3 regions of the Levilactobacillus sp. FUA 3915 genome follow, and region 1 is predicted to be linked to each of the others. Evidence: predicted binding sites of a transcription regulator. Region 1 holds the regulator's gene; each other region holds the start of a gene.
The links. The regulator CtsR, encoded in region 1, represses protease genes until heat stress. The targets are predictions, from matches to a motif close to TTGGTCAAAAAAGGTCAAANA.

Region 1 (4,403 bases):
GCCGTTTACAACTTCTTCTTGGACGAAAACACCAAGGCAGGGTTCAAAGAAGTCTTGCCACCTTACATCGTCAACGATGACTCGATGTACGGGACTGGTCAGTTCCCTAAGTTTAAGGAAGACGTTTACCAGTTGCGTGACGAAGACATGACGTTGATTCCAACTGCCGAAGTGCCATTGGTCAACTACTACCGTGACGAAGTGATTCCTGAAGAGGACCTGCCAGTTTGGTTCACGGCCTTGACACCAGCATTCCGGTCCGAAGCCGGGAGTGCCGGGCGTGACACCCGGGGACTGATTCGCTTACACCAATTTAACAAGGTTGAAATGGTGAAGTTCTGTAAGCCAGAAAACTCATGGGATGAACTGGAAGCTCTGACGAAGCATGCTGAGAGCCTCTTACAGAAGTTGGGCTTGGCTTACCATGTGATTACGTTGACGACCAGCGACATGAGCTTTACGGCCGCCATGACGCATGATTTGGAAGTCTGGTTCCCAGAACAAAACACGTACCGGGAAATTTCTAGCTGCTCAAACACGACGGACTTCCAAGCTCGTCGGGCCCACATTCAATACCGAGATGACAATGGCAAGCTGCAATACGTTCACGCGTTGAACGGTTCTGGTTTGGCCGTTGGTCGGGCCGTGGCCGCTATTTTGGAAAACTACCAAAACGCCGACGGTTCCGTGACGATTCCTGATGTCCTGGTGCCTTACATGGGTGGCGTTACCAAGATCACCAAGTAGGACTTAAAAATCAAATAAGCCTGAATCACTAGCAGGTGGGTTCCTTATCCGTGATGGGTAGGGGGTCCGCCTGCTTTTTGTGTGCGAAATGCGGGGATGAGGAGTGAGTGAAGAAACAATTTTTTGAATATTTTTGAATATTTTTGTAATTTCTAGTTGACGAGTTATGGGGTTTCGTATAAAATAGTTTTTGTTGGTTAATTAGTCCATCACGCGGAACGCTGATGAGCTAGCCAACCGGGAATTGCGAGAAATAAACTTCTCAAAGTTTTTCGAAAAAAACCTAGCTTTTTCATTCTGAATGAGCTACAATGTTACTTGTCGTCAAGCGATTAGTTATTCAATCAACGAATATTTATTCAAAATATTTTAAAAAAGTTGTTGACATCATCTGCTAGACATGGTAAATTGTAATAGTTGTTTCGAACGAGGACATCAGTTCTTGTTTCGGAAAATATGGAGGATTAGCTCAGTTGGGAGAGCGTCTGCCTTACAAGCAGAGGGTCACAGGTTCGAGCCCTGTATCCTCCATTGGGACTCCGGTCCCTGGCGGTTAGTTCGCCAACGTTGCAGGTGTGGCGGAACTGGCAGACGCGCTAGATTTAGGTTCTAGTGTCTTATGACGTGGGGGTTCGAGTCCCTTCACCTGCATTAACTAAATATTGCAAAATATTTAAAAAATATTTTGCCGACTTAGCTCAGTTGGCAGAGCATCTCACTAGTAATGAGGAGGTCGGAGGTTCGAATCCTCTAGTCGGCATGGCACCATAAATAAAATAGCCAATTTGCGGAAGTAGTTCAGTGGTAGAACATCACCTTGCCATGGTGGGGGTCGCGGGTTCGAATCCCGTCTTCCGCTTTTGCCCTTTTGCCGGGGTGGCGGAATTGGCAGACGCACAGGACTTAAAATCCTGCGGTCAGTGATGACCGTACCGGTTCGATCCCGGTCCTCGGCATTCAACAACTTAATATCATTATGCACCCATAGCGCAACTGGATAGAGTGTCTGACTACGAATCAGAAGGTTGTAGGTTCGACTCCTACTGGGTGCATTTTTGTTGCTTATGAATAACCGCATAAGCAATTTTTCGGGAAGTAGCTCAGCTTGGTAGAGCACCTGGTTTGGGACCAGGGGGTCGCAGGTTCGAATCCTGTCTTCCCGATAAACTGACGCAAGGTCAGCGGGCTATTTCGGGAAGTAGCTCAGCTTGGTAGAGCACCACGTTCGGGACGTGGGGGTCGCAAGTTCAAATCTTGTCTTCCCGATTTTTTTATCCCGAATTACATACGAAAAATGAAACGGTCACTTCCTTACTAATTGTTTGGAAGTCGGCCGTTTTTTTGTTATGCTTATCTTCCAGAACTTCTCGGTGAAATGCGGTCTAATCCTTTGCATTTTCATGGAAAGTTCGTATAATATTAGTCAACATTAGTCAGAAGAACTGCACTGAAGGGGGGACGATAATGGAGAATCAAAATATTTCAGATATTATTGAGTCTTACCTGAAGCAGATTTTGGCTGAGTCTCAGCAGGTGGAAATCCGGCGTGCGGAAATTGCCGACCAGTTTAATGTCGTGCCATCGCAGATCAACTATGTAATCAAGACCCGCTTTACGATTCAGGACGGCTACGTCGTTCAGAGTAAACGCGGTGGCGGTGGTTATATTCGCATTGAAAAGGTCAAGTTGCTCGACAACCTAGATTTCATCGATTCGCTAGTGAGCGCGGTGGGGGACCATATTACCCGCCACGATGGCCTATCGGTGGTCCGAAGCCTATTTGAGGCTGGGTCGATTAATCGGCAAGAGGCTAATATCATCCTGGCAGCAATCGATAAGGATGCCGTCAATACGGGTGACCGGGCTCTGAATGAACGTGTCCGCGCCCAGATTCTGATTTCAATTTTAAATCACCTACGTTACGAGAGTTAAGAAAGTGAGGAGTTGCAATGGATAACCTATTTACACCGAGTGCTAAGAGCGTCCTTGTATTGGCACAGGAACAAGCAAAATATTTCAAGCACCAGGCAGTCGGTACGGAACACTTGCTGTTAGCCCTCACCATTGAAAAAAACGGGATCGCCAACAAAGTCTTACAACAATTTTCCGTTGGCGACGATGATGTCCGCGAAGAGATCGAACGCTTTACGGGGTATGGCACGCTGGCTGACATGGATAAAGACAGCTACCTGCCATACTCACCGAAAGCCAAGGCCATGTTAGCCTTAGCCGGTGACGAAGCGAAGCGGCTGGGCGCCTCGAAGATTGGGACGGAACACTTGTTGTTGGCCCTACTGAGTGACGACACCATTTTGTCATCCCGCATTTTAACGAATTTAAACGTCGAATTGAACGATGCCCGCAAGGTTGTCTTGCGTAAGCTGGGCATCTCTGACACGCCTAAGCGTCGTGGCGATGCCCGTTCACGTCGCGGGGCAGCGGCCCCACAGGGCGGCACACCAACTTTGGACTCCTTAGCCCGCAACTTAACGGATGCGGCTAAGGAAGGCCGGATGGACCCAACGGTTGGCCGGAACAAGGAAGTTAAACGCGTTATCCAAATTTTGAGTCGACGGACCAAGAACAACCCCGTTCTGATTGGCGAACCTGGGGTGGGGAAGACGGCGATTGCTGAAGGCTTAGCCCAACGCATCGTTGCCGGAAATGTTCCCGAAGACATGCAAAACAAGCGCCTGATGATGCTCGACATGGGCTCACTGGTCGCTGGGACCAAGTATCGTGGTGAATTTGAAGATCGGCTGAAGAAGGTCATCGAAGAAATTTACAACGATGGGCAAGTGATTCTCTTTATTGATGAATTACACACGCTGATTGGTGCCGGTGGGGCTGAAGGGGCGATTGATGCCTCGAACATCCTGAAGCCAGCACTGGCCCGGGGCGAACTTCAAACCATTGGGGCCACCACGTTGGACGAATACCAAAAGTACATTGAATCCGACGCTGCCCTTGAACGACGGTTTGCGACGGTTCAGGTCAACGAACCAACGCCAGCTGAAGCCACAGAAATTCTGCAAGGCTTACGGCCACGTTATGAAGACCACCATCACGTGAATATTACGGATGAGGCCATTGACCAAGCCGTTAAGCTATCAACCCGTTACATCAGTGACCGGTTCTTACCTGATAAGGCCATTGATTTAATGGATGAAGCGGCAGCCAAGGTGCGTATTGACCAAATGGACAAGCCAACGGCGGCAACCAAGCAGGCACAAGCCTTAAAGGACTTGGCTGACGAGAAGGAAAAGGCCATTGAACAACAAGACTTCGAACGCGCTGCTAAGTTGCGGGAGAAAGAAATGGCGCTCCGAGAAAAGGTTGAGGCGCGTCAGGCGAAGGCCGCTGCCGCAACCGACGATGACACCCATCAGTACGCACTAGACGTGACTGGTGAGGACGTGGCGGACGTTGTGGCTGAGTGGACCGGCGTACCGGTCACCCAGCTGAAGCAAACGGACGCTGATCGACTGGTCAACCTGGAAAAGATTTTGCATAACCGGGTTATTGGTCAAGAGGAAGCCGTTTCTGCTGTGTCTCGGGCCATCCGGCGGGCACGTTCCGGATTGAAAGATCCGAACCGTCCAATTGGGTCCTTCATGTTCCTTGGCCCAACCGGGGTCGGGAAGACCGAATTGGCG
Region 2 (4,403 bases), 1.1 Mb from region 1:
CCAGTTGATGCGGGTCAACGGCCACATTTACCCGGCCGCGGACGAGCCACTGGAATTGCATGCGCAGTTCGCTGATGGCAGTACGCTCAGTGGCGAGTCAGAAATCACGGCCGCGCACAAGCTGATCAAGCGAGTCTGGGTCGAAACCAGTGACCACCATGACCAGCCGCAAGCCGTCCAACCCGTGATCGATGCCATCATGAACGCGGATCAAATCGTGTTAGGGCCCGGGAGCTTATTTACCAGTATCCTGCCTAACCTGATGATCAAGAGCGTGGGGGATGCGGTGCGGGATAGTTCCGCCGAGGTCGTTTACATCTGCAATATCATGACGCAGAAGGGCGAAACGGAAAACTTTACCGACGCCGATCACGTGCGCGTCTTGAATGAACATTTAAACGCAAACTTTATTGATACCGTATTGGTCAACACCCGCAAGGTGCCCGACCAGTACATTGATTACCAACGTTGGGATGAAATGTCTCAACCCGTTCGGCATGATTTTCAGGGACTCCGTGATCAGGGGTGCCGGGTCATTTCGACCGACTTTTTACAATTACGCGATAACGGGGCGTTCCACAACGGGCAAGAGGTCGTTCATGAGCTCTTGAACCTGAGTGGGCAACCGCGCTATCGAATGAAACGGAGGCCTTAACGGTGTCATATGCCAGTGAAGTCAAGAAAGAATTAACCACCCTGGAGGTCCACCGAGACAACGCTAAAGCCGAATTGGTCGCGTTGATCCGGATGAACGGTGCTTTAGGGCTCGCGAACCACCACTTTGTCTTGAACGTCCAAACGGAAAATCCAGCGATTGCCCGGCGGATGTACCAGCTGCTCAAACAGTTCTATGATTTGGAAAGTGAACTGTTGGTCCGGCGCAAGATGAAATTAAAGAAAAATAACCTGTACATCGTGCGGGTCAAGACCGGCGTCACGGAAGTCTTATCCGACCTAGGGATTTTCGACGGCATGCAATTGCTAGAGTCCGTGCCCGATGACATTTTAAACGATGACATGCGGGTGCGGTCATACCTCCGCGGGGCCTTCCTCGCCGGTGGTTCCGTCAATAATCCCGAGACCAGCCGTTATCATTTGGAAATCTACTCACTATACGAGGAACATAACCAGATGATTGCGGAGATGATGAACCGTTACGACCTCAATGCGCGGACCATCGTGCGGCGGAGTGGGTACATCACCTACCTGAAGGGTGCCGAAAAGATTGCCGACTTCCTGTCACTGATTGGCGCCACGACGGCCATGCTACGGTTCGAAGATGTCCGGATCATGCGGGACATGCGTAACTCGGTCAATCGCTTGGTCAACTGCGAGAACGCCAACATGGATAAGGTGGCCAACGCCTCGACTCGTCAACTCGATAACATTCAGTTCATTGATGCGACGGTCGGCTTGGGCCAACTGCCCATCAAGCTGCGGGAAGTTGCTGAAGCACGGATGGCGCACCAGGAAGTTAGCTTGAAGGAGCTAGGCGACCTGGTACCCGGCGGTCCGATTTCCAAATCAGGTATCAATCACCGGTTGCGTAAAATTAATGATTATGCCAAACAGCTGCGCGAAGAAGCGACGGCTTAGGCAGTAGTGAAGAGTCCAGGACTATTTCCGGGCTCTTTTTTTCTGGCCAATTTTACGCTGAAAAAATGAGCGCAAAAAAATAGCACCGGCCCGAGGGCCAGTACTATCTATCGTTAAAACAAGTTTACTTCTTTTGTTCACTACTATTCGTCATGATGTGGTCGATTAAACCATAATCAACGGCTTCTTGGGCACTCAAGTAGTTGTCCCGTTCAGTATCTTGGTTCAGACGTTCAACGGGTTGACCAGAGTTGTCAGCCAAAATCTTGTTGATCAATTGACGCGTCTTCAAGATTTCGCGAGCAGCAATTTCAATTTCAGTTTGTTGGCCTTGGGCACCACCGGATGGTTGGTGAATCATCACTTGGGCGTGAGGCAAAGCAAACCGCTTGCCCTTAGTCCCGGATGAAGCCAAGACACTGGCCATGGAAGCTGCCATCCCCAACGTAATCGTTTGCACGTCGGATTGGATGAAGTTCATGGTATCGTAAATGGCTAAGCCGGAAGAAACGACCCCACCTGGTGAGTTGATGTAAAGTGAAATGTCCTTAGTGGAGTCTTGGGCATCCAAGAAGAGCAACTGCGCAATGATGGCGTTTGCCATGTCATCTTCGATTGGACCAGACAACATAATGATCCGGTCTTTTAAGAGTCGTGAATAGATATCATAGGCCCGTTCGCCACGGGATGATTGTTCGATAACTGTTGGTACTAAATTCATGACAAGATAGCCTCCCTTATTAACAATTAAATGGCTAGCGTTTTGCTAACATGTTGTTAGTGTACCGCTATGGTCAGAGTAGGTCAAACGAAAAGACTCGCTGATGAACCCTGAACCTTTTGACTAAAACTATCATAACAGAGTTTGGCCAAACGTCACGTATTCTGTCAGTCAATCGGTAGAGTGCTAATGCCATCAAGCGTGAGTATTCAGTCAGTTGTGACCACTTGCGCCGGTTAAATAACCAGTTGCGACCAGTCTATTTATTTTTCAATTGGGATATGTTTTACTAAGAACAACGAAAGGGGGTGGCAGATTGAAAATTCACGTGGAAATCGACGACACGGTAAGCGAACCCGAGGTGACGATTCGTGCGGCGGCTAATACCGATCTCAGCCAAGTGATGGCGGCACTCAACACCGTCGGCACCACGCCCAAGCGGTTGACGCTGCGGCAACGTGGGCAGAACGTGCAAGTGGCCGTAGCGGACATTCTTTTCTTAGAGGCGGCAGATCACCAGGTCATGGTCCATACGGCCGATGCGGTCTTCGTGACCCGGCAACCGCTGTATGAGTTGGCCGAAAGCCTACCGGTGACTTTCCAACGAATTTCCAAATCAGCCATCCTCAATCGCAACCAAATCTTGTCGCTGACCAAGTCGGTGACCGGAAATTTGGTACGATTTCAACAGTCGCATAAACAAATTTACGTGTCGCGCCGGTATTACAAGGCGTTGAAGGACGCATTAGAGGAAAAGGGGTAAGTGCTATGCATCGAAATTGGTTTTGGGGTGTGTTCCTAGTGTTAGCCGCGGGCATCTTAGTGACGAGCCGAATGGGAATCTTCACCTATCAAATTGGGTTCTGGACATTGTTAGTGGCGGTCTTCTTAGTGGCTGCGTTCGTGGAAAGTTTGGTACATTTAACGGTGGGAGGGATGGTCTTCTCGCTAGCGTTCCTGGCGATTATCTTTGCCAAACCGTTGGGTATCGCGGCGTTAGCGCCCTGGACGATTCTCGGGGCCGCCATCTTGCTGACAGCCGGGTTGTCCCTGATCATCAAGCCACGGTGGCGGTGGCACCATCATGGCCCGCGCGTCATCGTCAATGGTCAGGACTGGCATCATCGGGGACAAGATTGGACGGAGGAAGATGTTCAGGACGTGGATGATCCCGAACTGACCGTAGACGTCAACATGAGTAGTAGTATTCGGTACCTGCAGTCACAGGATTTCAAACGGGCGATCATCAAGGTGTCCATGGGCAACGCCAAGGTTTATTTTGACAACGTGAAGGTCAATGACGCGGGTGCGGATATCTACGTGGATGACTCGTTTGGGGGCGTCGAACTCTACCTCCCCAAGACGTGGAACGTTAAAAATGATATGAATACTAGCTTTGGCGCAATCGAGGAAAAAGGTTTCCAAGAGATTGATCCGAATGCGCCGGAAGTCCGGGTTCACGGGAATATTTCCTTCGGTGGCATGACCATCATTTATGTCTAAGTAAAAATTTTGCGACGGCCCCTTGAATTTATATGCAGTATCAGGTATAGTAATTAAGTACTCAAAAATACTGATGCTGTTATGCGCCCGTAGTGTAATGGATCGCACGTAAGATTCCGGTTCTTGAAATGGGGGTTCGATTCCCTCCGGGCGCATCAGTTGGTCGTAACCCTTGTGGTTGCGGCCTTTTTTGTTTAAACAAGCGGATTAAGTTGGGGTATTTGTGGACAAATGTACACCAGAATGTAACCATAGATGGATATTTTTTTGTCTAGCAGGCCCTTCGCAAGTCTAAATAACGACAGGAAAAAAGCCCAGGATTTAATCCCAGGCTCTGAATATAACCTTAAGTTAGCGACGAATCTGATCCCAACGTTTCCGCAGGGGCAGGGCAATCAATGGCGCCACAAGCACATCTAATAGTAATTCTGGGACGCCGTTAGTGAGCAACGAAATCATTAAGACGTAGCCTAAGGTTTGGTTGCCTTGAGCGCCGAACGCGGTGGCCACGGCGGGTGTTTGGTAGAAGATGAAGACCAATCCCAAGACTAGCAACGTGTTGACCAGCGCCGCACAGCCGGCA
Region 3 (4,403 bases), 150 kb from region 1:
TACCTACTAAGAATATCAATCTAGCAGGCAAATTACAAGCATTCATGAACCGCTTACATCAAATAATCACTATTCGTCGTCTTTTTTGCCACCATCATCGTAACGGTAGATTAATTTGCCACCCTTGTGGGCCTGGCCAATCACCCGCTTCCGGGTTTCAAAGGCCATGAAGGCTTTTTGAAAGGCGGGAAATTCTTCGGGGGTGACTTCAAATTCGTCTAGTTCCTGATCTTTTAGTTGGTTCATTAGCGCGGTAAAATCTTTTGCCAAAAGTTTTTTCCTCCTTAACAACAGTTCGCTTACATTGAATCATCTATGAAATACAGTGGTTGCATGCCGCCACCGGCTGCCAGGAATTCCACCTGCTGTGGGGCCCGGTTCCAGCCTGAGAGGCGGTCTTCCACCTCGCTTTGAAGCCACGAAGACCACGTGTCTTCAAAGTCGTCCCATGCTGTAAACGACCAAAGAACGGTCGTTAACACCATCGACACAGCTGGCTCCATCCCTGGGTCCTGCGGCTAAGTTGGTCCACTCATGAAACAGTACACCAAATCTTCGCTCAGTGTTAACCACGAGACAATACTTTCTGGGACGAATTCCAGTATAACCGTGGTCGTTGCACCAGACAACGTTGGTCACCTTGCCAAAAGATTGGTCAACTTGGCCTGTCTCTGGTCACTTATGCTTCAGTGTGCTGACCGTTCCCGGCGGCGGGTTCAAGCTGCCCTGCTGTGGGGCCCGGTTCCAGCCTGGAAAGCGGTCTTCCACCTCGCTTTGAAGCCACGAAAACCACGTGTCTTCAAAGTCGTCCCATGCTCTAAACTGAGAAGTTCACTCAGTTAAGACCATCGACACAGCTGGTCAACTTGACCCGCCTCTGGTCACTCACGTTGAAACATTACCTCAATCATGGCTAACCTTTTACAATCACCACGATAGGTTTGCTTCAACTATTGTGACAGATACTTAGGATATTTCAACACTTTAGTTCTGTATTGACATGCAGTAAGTAAATTATCGCGCATCTCTAATTTAGAATCAAACAAACCGTCGCCCCTCCTATAATAGTTCAACGGCCATTGAGCAATGGAACTAACGGCTTACCACAAAACACTTAGCCACCTTCTTTAGCTTGTGCATCTTAGTAACTAGCCAGTAACGCATGACACTCTCCCAACTAACTTGCTCCATGGCTGCGTATACATAGAACATCGTAACCACCACCGGCAGTAAAATTTTGTGCTCAATGTCAGTGACCAGAGGTGAGCCAAGCCAGGCAGCTGTGTCGGTGTTCTTGGTTGGGTGCATTTCCCGACCTAGAACACCGGGCTCATAGGCGAGGCGGAAGACCGCCCCTCAGGCTGGATATTCCCCACAACAGACTGGCTTGAGCTCACCGCCGGGAATGTACATATACCCACCGACCATTAACTTTGGTACACCCTGTCAGTGACCAGAGGCGAATCAAGGTGCCCGGCTGTGTCGATGGCCTTGGCTGAGGTCCTTTCTCAGCCTAGCCCATGGGGCAACCTTTGAGACCGCCCTATGGCTCAAAGTTGAGGTGGAAGCCCGCCCTTCGGCTGTAACCGACCCCATAGCCGGGCACCTTGAATTCGCCGCCGGGAACGAAAAGCCAGCACCAAATTTCACCACGGTTTGGGAAAAATAGGAAAAATCAGGAGTCGATTTTAGCATTCTACTACCGAGAGTGCTAAAATAAAATTGTTCGCTGGAAATGCCACCGCTACCGCTGATTTTGTCGCGAAACAAATTACTTGCACGGCAGGTCGAACGCGGTATAATGTGGTCAATGGTCAAGAAAGGTCAAAACTTTTCTCACACAGACCTGCGTGGGTTTCCCACGAGAATTCCAGGCAAGAAAGGAGACGACAAGATGCTATGTCAAAATTGCCACCGCAATGAAGCAACGATTCACCTTTACATGAGTGTAAATGGGCAGCGGCAACAAGTTGACCTATGCCAAAATTGTTATCAACTGCTGAAGCAGCAACAAAACGATTCTGGAAATGGAGGTGGCCGTATGGCACAAGATCCATTCGGCTTTGGTAACCTGGATGATATTTTCCGGGCAATGCAAGGCGGCAACAACGACCAAGCTGACTACCGGCAATCCGGTGCGCAGCAACCTGGTCAACCAACCCAACCTGCTGGTAACCAAGGAAACGGCAATGGCCTACTCAGTCAGTATGGCCTGAACCTGACCAAACTAGCTAAGGATGGCAAGGTTGACCCCGTTATTGGGCGTGACAAAGAGACGGCTCAAGTCATCGAAATTCTCAATCGCCGGACCAAGAACAACCCCGTTTTAATTGGGGAAGCCGGTGTTGGGAAGACGGCCGTCATTGAAGGCCTTGCGGAACGGATTGTTGAAGGCAACGTTCCCCAAAAATTAGCCAACAAACAAATTATTCGATTGGACGTGGTTTCCCTGGTTCAAGGAACTGGGATCCGGGGCCAATTTGAACAACGGATGCAACAATTGATGAAGGAAGTTCAGAGTAATCCGGACATCATCCTCTTTATTGACGAAATCCATGAAATCATGGGTGCCGGCAATGCTGAGGGTGGCATGGACGCTGGTAACGTGTTGAAGCCAGCCTTAGCTCGGGGTGACTTCCAACTCATCGGGGCCACGACTTTAAATGAATACAGAGATATTGAAAAGGACCAAGCCCTCGCCCGCCGGTTCCAACCCGTTACGGTTGACGAGCCGAGTGCCGATGAAGCCGTCAAGATTTTACAAGGCATCCAAAAGAAGTACGAAGATTACCACCACGTACACTACACGGACGACGCCATTGAGGCTGCCGTTCGCCTGTCTGACCGTTACATCCAAGACCGGTTCTTACCGGACAAGGCCATTGACCTATTGGATGAAGCCGGTTCACGGAAGAACTTAACGATCAACGTGGCTGATCCTAAGGCAATTGATGAAAAAATCAAGAGTTCCGAGGAACAGAAGCAGGCTGCCTTGAAGCAGGAAGACTACGAAAAGGCCGCCTACTACCGTGATCAAGTCACGAAGTTAGAGAAGTCCAAGGAAAACGCCAAGACCGCTGATCAAAATCAGTCGGCCACGGTTACCGTCAAGGACATGCAGGACATCGTCGAAGAGAAGACGTCCATCCCCGTGGGTGAGTTAGCAGCCAAGGAACAACATCAACTGCAAAGCCTCTCCCCTGATTTGGAAAAGCACGTCATTGGTCAAAACGAAGCCGTCGACAAGGTTGCGCGGGCTATCCGCCGGAACCGTATCGGGTTGAACGGCACGGGCCGGCCAATCGGGTCCTTCCTCTTCGTTGGTCCGACTGGTGTTGGAAAGACGGAATTAGCTAAGCAATTAGCTAACGAACTCTTCGGCTCCCAGGAGGCCATGATTCGCTTCGACATGTCTGAGTACATGGAACCACATTCCATTTCGAAATTGATCGGGTCCCCACCTGGCTATGTCGGCTATGAAGAAGCCGGTCAGCTGACGGAACAAGTTCGTCGGCACCCGTACACCTTGATCTTACTGGACGAAATTGAGAAGGCCCACCCCGACGTCATGAACATGTTCTTACAAATTCTTGACGACGGCCGGTTGACCGATTCTCAAGGTCGGACCGTTTCCTTCAAGGATACGTTGATCATCATGACCAGTAACGCCGGGACCGGCGATGCTGAAGCCAACGTTGGTTTCGGTGCCGCCGCCGAGGGCAAGACCCACTCCGTTCTGGGCAATCTGACCGCTTACTTCAAGCCAGAATTCTTGAACCGATTCGACGACATCATTGAATTCAACTCTCTCAGCAAGGAAAACTTGATGCACATTGTTGACTTAATGATTGGTGACGTCAACCAGATGCTTGCGGGCCAAGGCCTTCACATCCACGTCACGACACCCGTCGAAGAACAACTCGTGACGAAGGGCTACAACCCAGCAATGGGCGCGCGGCCATTACGGCGAGTCATTCAAGAAGAGATCGAAGACCGGATTGCGGACTTCTACCTGGATCACGCGGACGTTAAGAACCTCGTGGCCAAAATTGAAGATGGCAAGATTGTCTTAGCCGCTGACACGGACACTGCCCAACCGGCAGCAGCCGAACCAACGACGGATAAAAAGTAACTTCATTTTTAACGGCGCCTCGCAACTTGCGGGGCGTCGTTTTTTGTTACCTAATCAATCTCTGGAAGCGTTTTGCAAAAGGACCTGCAATGCACCCGCAGAATGCGGTATACTGTAAGCTATAGACTAATATTTTAATGGAAACTTCAGGAGGTGAAAGGACATGGCTTTTTTTGACTGGTTACGACGGGTGATTGAACCAACGCGGGCCCCTAAACGGCGACCACGCCACGCCCAAACGCGGCGGCGCCCTGAACCCGCGCCGGTTCCG

Region 2: a site for CtsR is predicted at 2,387-2,407, ahead of clpP (ATP-dependent Clp endopeptidase proteolytic subunit ClpP). Genes of this name have one in related genera too.
Region 3: a site for CtsR is predicted at 1,811-1,831, ahead of ACEPST_RS10680 (ATP-dependent Clp protease ATP-binding subunit). Genes of this name have one in related genera too.

Annotation. Positions count from the first base shown of each region.
Region 1 is NZ_CP168704.1:2,162,108-2,166,510, forward strand. Features, by position in the region: gene serS (serine--tRNA ligase) at 1-747, shown strand, start outside; tRNA gene ACEPST_RS09995 (tRNA-Val) at 1,206-1,278, shown strand; tRNA gene ACEPST_RS10000 (tRNA-Leu) at 1,317-1,398, shown strand; tRNA gene ACEPST_RS10005 (tRNA-Thr) at 1,435-1,507, shown strand; tRNA gene ACEPST_RS10010 (tRNA-Gly) at 1,535-1,606, shown strand; tRNA gene ACEPST_RS10015 (tRNA-Leu) at 1,618-1,703, shown strand; tRNA gene ACEPST_RS10020 (tRNA-Arg) at 1,726-1,799, shown strand; tRNA gene ACEPST_RS10025 (tRNA-Pro) at 1,837-1,910, shown strand; tRNA gene ACEPST_RS10030 (tRNA-Pro) at 1,940-2,013, shown strand; gene ACEPST_RS10035 (CtsR family transcriptional regulator) at 2,212-2,679, shown strand; gene ACEPST_RS10040 (ATP-dependent Clp protease ATP-binding subunit) at 2,697-4,403, shown strand, end outside.
Region 2 is NZ_CP168704.1:259,981-264,383, reverse strand. Features, by position in the region: gene ACEPST_RS01670 (gluconeogenesis factor YvcK family protein) at 1-655, shown strand, start outside; gene whiA (DNA-binding protein WhiA) at 658-1,596, shown strand; gene clpP (ATP-dependent Clp endopeptidase proteolytic subunit ClpP) at 1,721-2,317, opposite strand; gene ACEPST_RS01655 (LytTR family DNA-binding domain-containing protein) at 2,634-3,080, shown strand; gene ACEPST_RS01650 (LiaF transmembrane domain-containing protein) at 3,086-3,820, shown strand; tRNA gene ACEPST_RS01645 (tRNA-Arg) at 3,904-3,975, shown strand; gene ACEPST_RS01640 (ECF transporter S component) at 4,172-4,403, opposite strand, start outside.
Region 3 is NZ_CP168704.1:2,307,250-2,311,652, reverse strand. Features, by position in the region: gene ACEPST_RS10690 (hypothetical protein) at 70-270, opposite strand; gene ACEPST_RS10685 (hypothetical protein) at 300-491, opposite strand; gene ACEPST_RS10680 (ATP-dependent Clp protease ATP-binding subunit) at 1,895-4,132, shown strand; gene ACEPST_RS10675 (MucBP domain-containing protein) at 4,296-4,403, shown strand, end outside.